DNA from 2 places in the Streptomyces sp. NPDC026538 genome. Region 1 is predicted to be linked to the other one. Evidence: riboswitches for the same ligand, from Rfam matches in the RefSeq annotation. Region 1 holds a riboswitch; the other holds the start of a gene.
What was found. Region 1 has a riboswitch for ZMP and ZTP ahead of ACZ4N4_RS21260 (glycine hydroxymethyltransferase). Riboswitches for the same ligand answer to the same signal wherever they lie in the genome.
Positions count from the first base shown of each region.

Region 2: it holds a riboswitch for ZMP and ZTP, as region 1 does, so the genes downstream of both, ACZ4N4_RS39060 (bifunctional 5,10-methylenetetrahydrofolate dehydrogenase/5,10-methenyltetrahydrofolate cyclohydrolase) here and ACZ4N4_RS21260 (glycine hydroxymethyltransferase) in region 1, are expected to answer to the same signal.

Region 1 is NZ_JBVHQG010000005.1:171,917-176,292, reverse strand. Features, by position in the region: gene ACZ4N4_RS21260 (glycine hydroxymethyltransferase) at 1-1,390, opposite strand, end outside; ZMP/ZTP riboswitch at 1,423-1,512, opposite strand; gene rocD (ornithine--oxo-acid transaminase) at 1,615-2,820, shown strand; gene ACZ4N4_RS21250 (glutathionylspermidine synthase family protein) at 2,942-4,150, opposite strand; gene ACZ4N4_RS21245 (hypothetical protein) at 4,158-4,376, opposite strand, start outside.
Region 2 is NZ_JBVHQG010000013.1:165,885-170,260, reverse strand. Features, by position in the region: gene ACZ4N4_RS39075 (ABC transporter ATP-binding protein) at 1-625, shown strand, start outside; gene ACZ4N4_RS39070 (hypothetical protein) at 736-1,032, opposite strand; gene ACZ4N4_RS39065 (nuclear transport factor 2 family protein) at 1,205-1,570, shown strand; ZMP/ZTP riboswitch at 1,739-1,821, shown strand; gene ACZ4N4_RS39060 (bifunctional 5,10-methylenetetrahydrofolate dehydrogenase/5,10-methenyltetrahydrofolate cyclohydrolase) at 1,848-2,696, shown strand; gene ACZ4N4_RS39055 (CU044_5270 family protein) at 2,697-3,680, opposite strand; gene ACZ4N4_RS39050 (RNA polymerase sigma factor) at 3,673-4,215, opposite strand; gene ctaD (aa3-type cytochrome oxidase subunit I) at 4,321-4,376, shown strand, end outside.

The sequences.
Region 1 (4,376 bases):
TCTCCGTCGACACCTTCTCGTCCAGGACGTGGGAGGCCTTGCTCGGGGCGCCCGACTTCGTCGTGCCCGGCTCGGTCGCCGTCAGGACGCGGTCGATCAGGGCCGCCACCTCGTCCATCTCGGCCGTGCCCAGGCCGCGCGTGGTCAGGGCCGGGGTGCCGATGCGGATGCCGGAGGTGTACCAGGCGCCGTTCGGGTCGGCCGGGATCGCGTTGCGGTTGGTGACGATGCCGGAGTCGAGGAGGGCCGTCTCGGCCTGGCGGCCGGTGAGGCCGTAGGACGACTCGACGTCGATCAGGTTGAGGTGGTTGTCGGTGCCGCCGGTGACGAGGGTGGCACCGCGGCGCGTCAGGCCCTCGGCCAGTGCGCGGGAGTTGTCGACGATCCGCTGGGCGTAGTCCTGGAAGGCGGGCTGCCGGGCCTCGGCGAGGGCGACGGCCTTGGCGGCCATGACGTGCGGGAGCGGGCCGCCGAGGACCATCGGGCAGCCACGGTCGACCTGGTCCTTCAGGGAGTCGTCGCACAGGACCATGCCGCCGCGCGGGCCGCGCAGCGACTTGTGGGTGGTGGTGGTCACGATCTGGGCGTGCGGGACCGGGTCGAAGTCACCGGTCAGGACCTTGCCTGCGACCAGGCCCGCGAAGTGCGCCATGTCGACCATGAGGGTCGCGCCGACCTCGTCGGCGATCTCCCGCATGATCCGGAAGTTCACCAGACGGGGGTACGCGGAGTAGCCGGCCACCAGGATCAGCGGCTTGAACTCACGGGCCTGGACGCGCAGCGCCTCGTAGTCGATCAGGCCGGTCGCCGGGTCGGTGCCGTAGGAGCGCTGGTCGAACATCTTGCCGGAGATGTTCGGGCGGAAGCCGTGGGTGAGGTGGCCGCCGGCGTCCAGGGACATGCCGAGCATCCGCTGGTTGCCGAAGGCCTGCCGCAGCTCGGCCCAGTCGGCCTCGGAGAGGTCGTTGACCTGGCGGGCGCCCGCCTTCTCCAGGAAGGGGACCTCGACGCGGTCGGCGAGGACGGCCCAGAAGGCGACCAGGTTGGCGTCGATGCCGGAGTGCGGCTGGACGTAGGCGTGCCGGGCGCCGAACAGCTCGCGGGCGTGCTCGGCGGCGAGCGCCTCGACGGTGTCGACGTTGCGGCAGCCGGCGTAGAAGCGACGGCCGACGGTGCCCTCGGCGTACTTGTCGCTGAACCAGTTGCCCATCGCGAGCAGGGTCGCCGGGGAGGCGTAGTTCTCGGAGGCGATCAGCTTGAGCATCTCGCGCTGGTCGTGGACCTCCTGGCCGATGGCGTCGGCGACCCGCGGCTCGACCGCGCGGATCACGTCGAGGGCGGCGCGGTACGCGGTGGACTCGGTGGAGAGGGGCGCGGACTTGTCTGACATTCGGGACCTCCGGACATGGCGTTCGGCGTTCACGGTTCGGCCCAGGCGCACGGCACTCGATCAGACGCGGGCCGCTCCCCGATGGTCGGTCCCATCCCAGCGCGCCAGTCACGGCCCGCTGGTCAGACTACCCGGCACGCCGGGTCCGGGGGCCGTGGCGTCCACCAGTCGGGCAGCGGCAGAGGGTAGTAAGGGGGCACCTCGCCGCGTTCTCTGGAGTCGCCGTGACCACTACGGAAGCCCTCATCGCCGCCGCCGACGCGCACAGCGCGCACAACTACCACCCGCTGCCGGTGGTGATCGCCACGGCCGAGGGGGCGTGGATGACGGACGTGGAGGGGCGCAGGTACCTGGACTTCCTGGCGGGCTACTCGGCGCTGAACTTCGGGCACGGCCACCCCCGGCTGGTGGCGGCGGCGAAGGCGCAGCTGGAGCGGGTGACGCTGACGTCCCGCGCCTTCCACCACGATCGGTTCGCCGCGTTCTGCACGGAACTGGCGGAGCTGTGCGGGATGGAGATGGTGCTGCCGATGAACACGGGCGTGGAGGCGGTGGAGACCGCCGTGAAGACCGCCCGGAAGTGGGGTTACCGGGTCAAGGGGGTGCCGTCGGAGAGGGCGAAGGTGGTGGTCGCCGGCGGAAACTTCCACGGCCGTACGACGACGGTGATCAGTTTCTCGACCGATCCCGAGGCACGGGCGGACTTCGGGCCGTACACCCCGGGCTTCGAGATCGTGCCGTACGGCGACCTGACGGCCATGCGGGCCGCGCTGACCGAGAACACGGTGGCGGTGCTGCTGGAGCCGATCCAGGGCGAGTCCGGGGTGATCGTGCCGCCGGAGGGCTATCTGGCGGGGGTGCGGGAGCTGACGCGCGAGCGGGACGTGCTGTTCGTCGCGGACGAGATCCAGTCCGGGCTCGGGCGGACCGGGCGGACCTTCGCGTGCGAGCACGAGGGGGTCGTACCGGATGTGTATGTCCTCGGGAAGGCGCTGGGCGGCGGGGTGCTGCCGGTGTCGGCGGTGGTGGCCCGGGCCGAGGTGCTGGAGGTTTTCCGGCCCGGCGAGCACGGGTCCACCTTCGGCGGGAACCCGCTGGCCTGTGCGGTGGCGCTGGAGGTGATCGCGATGCTGCGCAGCGGTGAGTACCAGGAGCGGGCCGCCGAGTTGGGGGAGGTCCTGCACCGGCGGCTGGCGGAGATCGCGGGCAGTGGGCGGGTGACCGCCGTGCGGGGGCGGGGGCTGTGGGCGGGCGTGGACGTGGATCCGGGGGTGGGTTCGGGGCGGGTGGTGTCGGAGCGGTTGATGGAGCGGGGGGTGCTGGTGAAGGACACGCACGGGGCGACCGTGCGGGTGGCTCCGCCCCTGGTGGTGGCGGAGGAGGATCTGGAGTGGGGGGTCGAGCAGTTGTGGGAGGTTCTGAGCACCTGAGGGGGGTGCCACCGCGGGAGGAGCGCGAGTGCCGGTGCGTGGTGGCTTGCCGCGCCCAGGCGGCGGTGGCCGCAGAGCCGGTACCGCCCCGCGCCCCTGCGGGGGCCCCTGTGCGGGGCGTTCAGAGAATCACGTGCGGCAGGAAGCGCGCGTAGTCGTCCGTCACCAGGCCCGCCGACTCCCTGATGCCCAGGCCCGCCGGCTCGTCCCCCACCACCCACGCGCCCAGCACCACGTGGTTGCCGTCGAAGGCCGGCAGGGGGGCCAGCTCCTGGTAGCAGCAGGCCTCGTCGCGTGTGCCTGACGGCATCGCTTCGTCGCCGGCGGCCGCCGCGCCCGGCGGGTGCACCCGCACGCCGGCTCCCTCCCGGCCCAGCAGCGGCTTGCTGACGTACCCCTTGCCGGCCGCCAGCTCCCTCGGGCCGTCGACGTAGGCCGGCAGCAGGTTCGGGTGTCCCGGGTACAGCTCCCAGAGGATCGCCAGCAGGGCCTTGTTGCTCAGGAGCATCTTCCAGGCCGGCTCTATCCACATCGTGCTGCCCGTACCGCCGCCGTTGTCCAGGGTGTCGAGGACGTGGCCGGCGAAGGCGTCGGTGGTGAGCCATTCCCAGGGGTAGAGCTTGAAGCAGCTGCGGATGAACCGGAGCCGGCTGTCGACGAAGCGGCCGGAGAGGGTGTCCCAGCCGATCTCCTCCATGGAGATCCACTCGGTGTCCAGGCCCGCCTGCTCGGCGGTCTCCTTCAGGTACGCGACCGTCATCAGGTCCTCGCCGAGTTCGTCGGCGGAGGAGTGGGCGAAGTGAAGGGGGATGCCGGGCGGGAGCAGCCGGGCCTGCCGCCGCCAGGCGTCGACGAGGCGTTCGTGGAGGCTGTTCCACTGGTCGGCGCCCGGGAAGCGGTCCTCCATCCAGAACCACTGGGCCGAAGCGGCCTCCACCAGTGAGGTGGGGGTGTCGGCGTTGTACTCCAGGAGTTTCGCCGGGCCGGTGCCGTCGTGGCGGAGGTCGAAACGGCCGTAGAGGGAGGGGAGTTCGGAGCGGCGGTGCCAGGACTCGGTGACGGCGGCGCGTATGCGGGGGTCGGTGATGCCCAGCTCGCCGAAACGATCCTGCGCCACGATGTGGCCGGCCGCGGCCAGACACATGGCGTGCAGCTCCTCGACCACCTCCTCCAGCGCCTCCACCTCCTCCAGGGTGAAGACGTAGTAGGCGCTCTCGTCCCAGTACGGGCGCAGGACGCCGTCGGGATGGCGGGTGAGGGGGTAGATCAGGCCCTGTTCCTCGACGGTCCGCTGCCAGTCGGGGCGGGGTGCGACGGTACGGCGCTCCATCGTGGGGTCAGCCGCCGGAGCTGCCGTGGCCGCCGCCGTGCCCGAACCCGCCGCGGTGGACGCTGTGGCCGCCGCTGGACGAGCCGCCGGAGCCCTTGGCCGGCTTGGTGAACGAGCCGCCGCTGACCCAGCCGCTCCTCTTCTTGCCGCCGTAGTAGTAGGCGCCGTTGACAGCGGTCTTGGTGGAGCCGCAGTTCTTGTCGGAGACGACCTGGTAGCCCTTGGT
Region 2 (4,376 bases), on a different contig from region 1:
GTCCGGCGCGGGCAAGACCACCGTCTTCTCCCTGATCGAGCGGTTCTACGACCCGGAGTCCGGCACCATCACCCTCGACGGCCGCCCGCTCCCCGACTGGGACCTGCCCCTGCTGCGCTCGGCCATCGGATACGTCGAGCAGGACGCGCCCGTGCTGTCGGGGTCGCTCAGGGACAACCTGCTCCTCGGCAATCCGGAGGCGGACGAGGACACGGTGACGCGGGTGCTGAAGACGACGCGGCTGGACGGTCTGGTGGCGCGGCTGCCCCTGGGCCTGGAGACGCTGGTCGGGCACCGCGGGACCAGGATGTCGGGCGGCGAGCGGCAACGGGTCGCGATCGCACGGGCGTTGCTGCGCCGGCCCCGGCTGCTGCTCCTGGACGAAGCGACCTCGCAGCTGGACGCGGTGAACGAGGCTGCCCTCCGGGACACCGTCGCCGATGTGGCACGGTCGACCACGGTGCTGGTGGTCGCGCACCGCCTGTCGACGGTGACGATGGCCGACCGGATCGTGGTGATGGACATGGGCCGGGTCCGCGCGGTGGGCACGCACCGGGAGCTGGTGGCGGCGGACCCGCTGTACGCGGAGCTGGCGGCGACCCAGTTCCTGGCGGCCGAGCACTGAGCACGCGGATCCCGCCGCCGCGCACCGAGCGCGCGGTGGTCGGCCGCCGAGCACCGAGTACGGCGAAGGGCCGCCCCTTGTCCGGGACGGCCCTCGCGGTGGGGCGTGGGTCAGGACTCGATGCCCGGCACCAGTCCCATGGCCGGCGCGGCCAGGTCGGTGAGCTGGTGCAGTTCGCCCAGCTTGTGGAGTCCGTTCAGTCCCTGCAGTTGCTCCGAGACCTTGGGGACCTCGTCCTTGTACTCCGCCGGGATGTCACTGCGGGCCAGCGAGTCGAGCACGCTGAGCGGGCTGAGCTTCCCGGGGTGCTGCGCGTCCGCGTCGGCCGCGTTCGCCATCGGGACGGCGAGGCCGGTGACCCCGACGGCGAGGCCGACGGCGGCGACGATACGTCGTGTTGAGATCATGTCTCCAGCAACGGCCCGGGCGCCGGGCCGGACACGGGCAGCCGGTCCCCCTCACCCGTCAGGCGGAGCGCCCGGCCTGCGCTTGCCGAGCCCGGCGGGGCGGAGGAGGCTCGAAGGTGGGGCTGTCGCGGCCCACTCCGCATCGGGTCGCGGGCTCCCGCAGGAGGTCATCATGGGCACCGCGACAGGCTCCACGTTCGACATCGCCACGCTGCGCCGGGCCGTAGAGGGGAACACGGGGAACACCCTGCTGGCGCTCTACGCGGACGACGCGGAGATCCGTATCGTCGACCGCACCACCCAGCCCAGCCACCCCAAGGTCCTGCACGGCCGCAGGGACATAGCCGCGATGCTGGACGACGTCTACAGCCGGGACATGACGCACAAGCTGGACCAGTGCATCGTGCAGGGCGACCAGGCCGCCTACAGCGAGTCCTGCGAGTACGCGGACGGCGTCCGGGTACTCGCCGAGTCGATGATCACGCTGCGCGACGGCAAGATCGCCGAACAGATCATGATCCAGGCATGGGACGAGTAGCCGGACCGCGAGGGTTCAGGTCAGCGCGCGGCTGACCTGGACCTTCTCGGCACGGGCCGGGCTGGGGCACAGGCACCGCACGCCTCGGCGCGCGTCGGTCGTGCTGCTGCGGACGGCCCTGCGGGCGGCGCACCGCCGTGGGAAACGCTGAGCACCTCGGTTACGCTGGGCGCGGGCCGTGACTGGCGCTGAGGTGGAGCACCACCGTGGAGCGGCCCACACTGTCGATGCCGTGCGCCTGGGCGATCAAGGTCTGACCAGCTCAGGAGTGTGCCACATGACCCATGCCCGTCTCATGGACGGAACCGCCGTCGCCCGCCGGATCGTCGAGCAGACCGCGCGGCGGGCCGCCGAGTTCACCGCACGCACCGGCACCACGCCGTGCCTGGCGACCGTGCTGGTCGGCGAGGACCCGGCCTCCGTCACCTACGTCCGGATGAAGCAGAACCGCAGCCGCAAGGCCGGCATCGCCTCCCGGCACGTGGCGCTGCCCGCCACCACGACCACCGGGGAACTCGTCGGCACGCTGCGGGAGTTGTCGGCCGACCCGGCGGTGCACGGCATCCTGCTCCAGCACCCGGTCGGCGAACACATCGACGAGCGGGCCGCGTTCGAGGCGATCGCGCCGGAGAAGGACGTCGACGGCGTGACCTTCGCGTCGTTCGCGACGATGAGCTTCGGCCTGCCGGGCTTCGTCTCCTGCACGCCCGGCGGCATCCTGCGGCTGCTCGACGCCTACGACGTCGACCCTGCCGGGAAGCGGGCGGTGGTCGTCGGCCGCAGCGCGATCCTGGGCAAGCCGGCCGGCATGCTGCTGCTCGCCCGCGACGCCACCGTCACCTACTGCCACTCCCGCACCCGGGACCTGTCGGCGGCCGTTCGCGAGGCCGACATCGTGGTCGCCGCCGTCGGCCGCCCCCGGCTGATCCGGGGCCAGGACATCAAGCCGGGTGCGGTCGTGCTCGACGCGGGCTACAACGAGGGCAACGTCGGTGACGTCGACTTCGACACCGCCGTGGAGAGGGCCTCGCTGATCACGCCGGTGCCGGGCGGGGTCGGCCCGATGACCATCGCCGTGCTTCTGGAGCAGACGGTCACCGCGGCCGCCCGGCAGCTCGGGGTGTGATCAGCGCATCCAGGCGCTGTACTCCATGACGTCACCGGCCCGCACGCCGTACTCGGGGTCGTCGCGGGTGAACGTGGTCTCCAGGCCGAGTACGGCACCGGTGGCCGGGTCCAGGATCAGCATCTGCCGGGCGCCCGAGGCCTCGTCGTGGACGTAGGCCTGCCCGGTGCGGCCGAGCCGGTCGGTGACCTGGCCGGCCGGGCGCAGCCCCTTGGCGTCGGCGAGGAGGCGGGCCAGGGCGGCCGACTCCCGCGCGCCGAGCGTCCAGTTGTCGAGCAGCTCGCCGGTGGCGTCCAGGAGCTCCGACGTGGTGAGGGTGTGGGTGTGGCTGTAGATCAGCTCGGTCAGGTAGGTGCGCAGCTTCGCCGGGTCGTGCGGGGGTGTGCCGAGCGGCGGGCCGTCGCCCCACATCGGCGGGAAGGTGCGACGGCTGAGCACGTGGCCGTCCTCGACCAGCCCCGGCCGGTCACCGTCGTCGGTGAGGACCGGGCGGCCGGGGTGGGACGGGTCGGTGGCCACGACCACTTCGGTGTGGCTGCCGTCCGCCGCCCAGCGCTCCACCCGCTCCTCGGGCAGCGTGACCGGCGGTTTGCCGTCGCTCATGCCGAGGCTCCAGGACTGCACGTGGGTGCCCTGGCGCAGGGTCGGGGACCCGTCCTGGGCCGCCACGGCGGCCAGTTTCGCGACGTCGGCGAGCGGCACGGGCGTGGAGTGGGCGCGGACCGCCAGCGGCCGGGGCGCGGCGACCGCGGGAGTGCCGGCGGGACCGCCCGGCAGCACGGCCAGCGCGGTGGCGACGGCGACGAGGGTCGCGGCGAGCGACCACACCAGTCGCGGCCGGGTCCGGCGCCGGGGGGTCGGAGTGTCGTGCAGCAACCGGGCGAGGTGCCGTTCGGCGGTGTGGTCCAGGGGGCCGTCGCCGAAGTGGGGGCCGTCGGCGGGTACCGGGTCGGCGGCGCGCAGCAGGTCGAGTTCGTCAGCCATGGCGGTGTTCCTCGGAAAGAGCCTCGGCGGCAGGGGGTCGCAGTCGGTCGATCTCGGCTCTGAGCCGGCGGCGGGCGCGGTGCAGCCGCATCGCGGCCGCCCGGCTGCCGCAGCCCAGGGAGACGGCGACCTCGTCGACACCGAGTTCCTCCCACGCGGTCAGCCGCAGCACCTCCTGGTCGGCCGGGGAGAGCCGGCTCAGCGCCTCGTGCACCCAGGAGCCGGGGCGTTCGGTGTCCGGGCCGGCCACGGTCTGCCGCCCGTGGGCACTCTCGTCGTTGCCCAGCCGGTCCACCAGCCGGCGCCGGCGCCCGTATCCGCGTACCGCGTTGGCGAGGCAGTTGCGGGCCACGCCGTACAGCCAGGGCAGCGGGGTGGCCGGCAGGTCGGCGCGCCGGCGCCAGGCCACCGTGAACACCTCTGCCACCACTTCCTCCACCTCGCCGGTCCGCCCGTCCAGTCGCCGCGCGACATAACGGCTGACCGCCCAGTAGTGCTCGCGATAGGCAGCGGCGAAGATCTCGTCGTTGCTCATGTTCGGTTCTTGTCCGGCACCTTCCCGATCGTCACACCCCTTTCCGTGACGCTCGTCGCATCCCTCGAGTGTGACCGGCGCACCTCGCCCGGACACAGGCGGGGCATGAGGAACCTCAAGTGGCTCACGACCACGGATCACAAGACGATCGGCACGCTGTA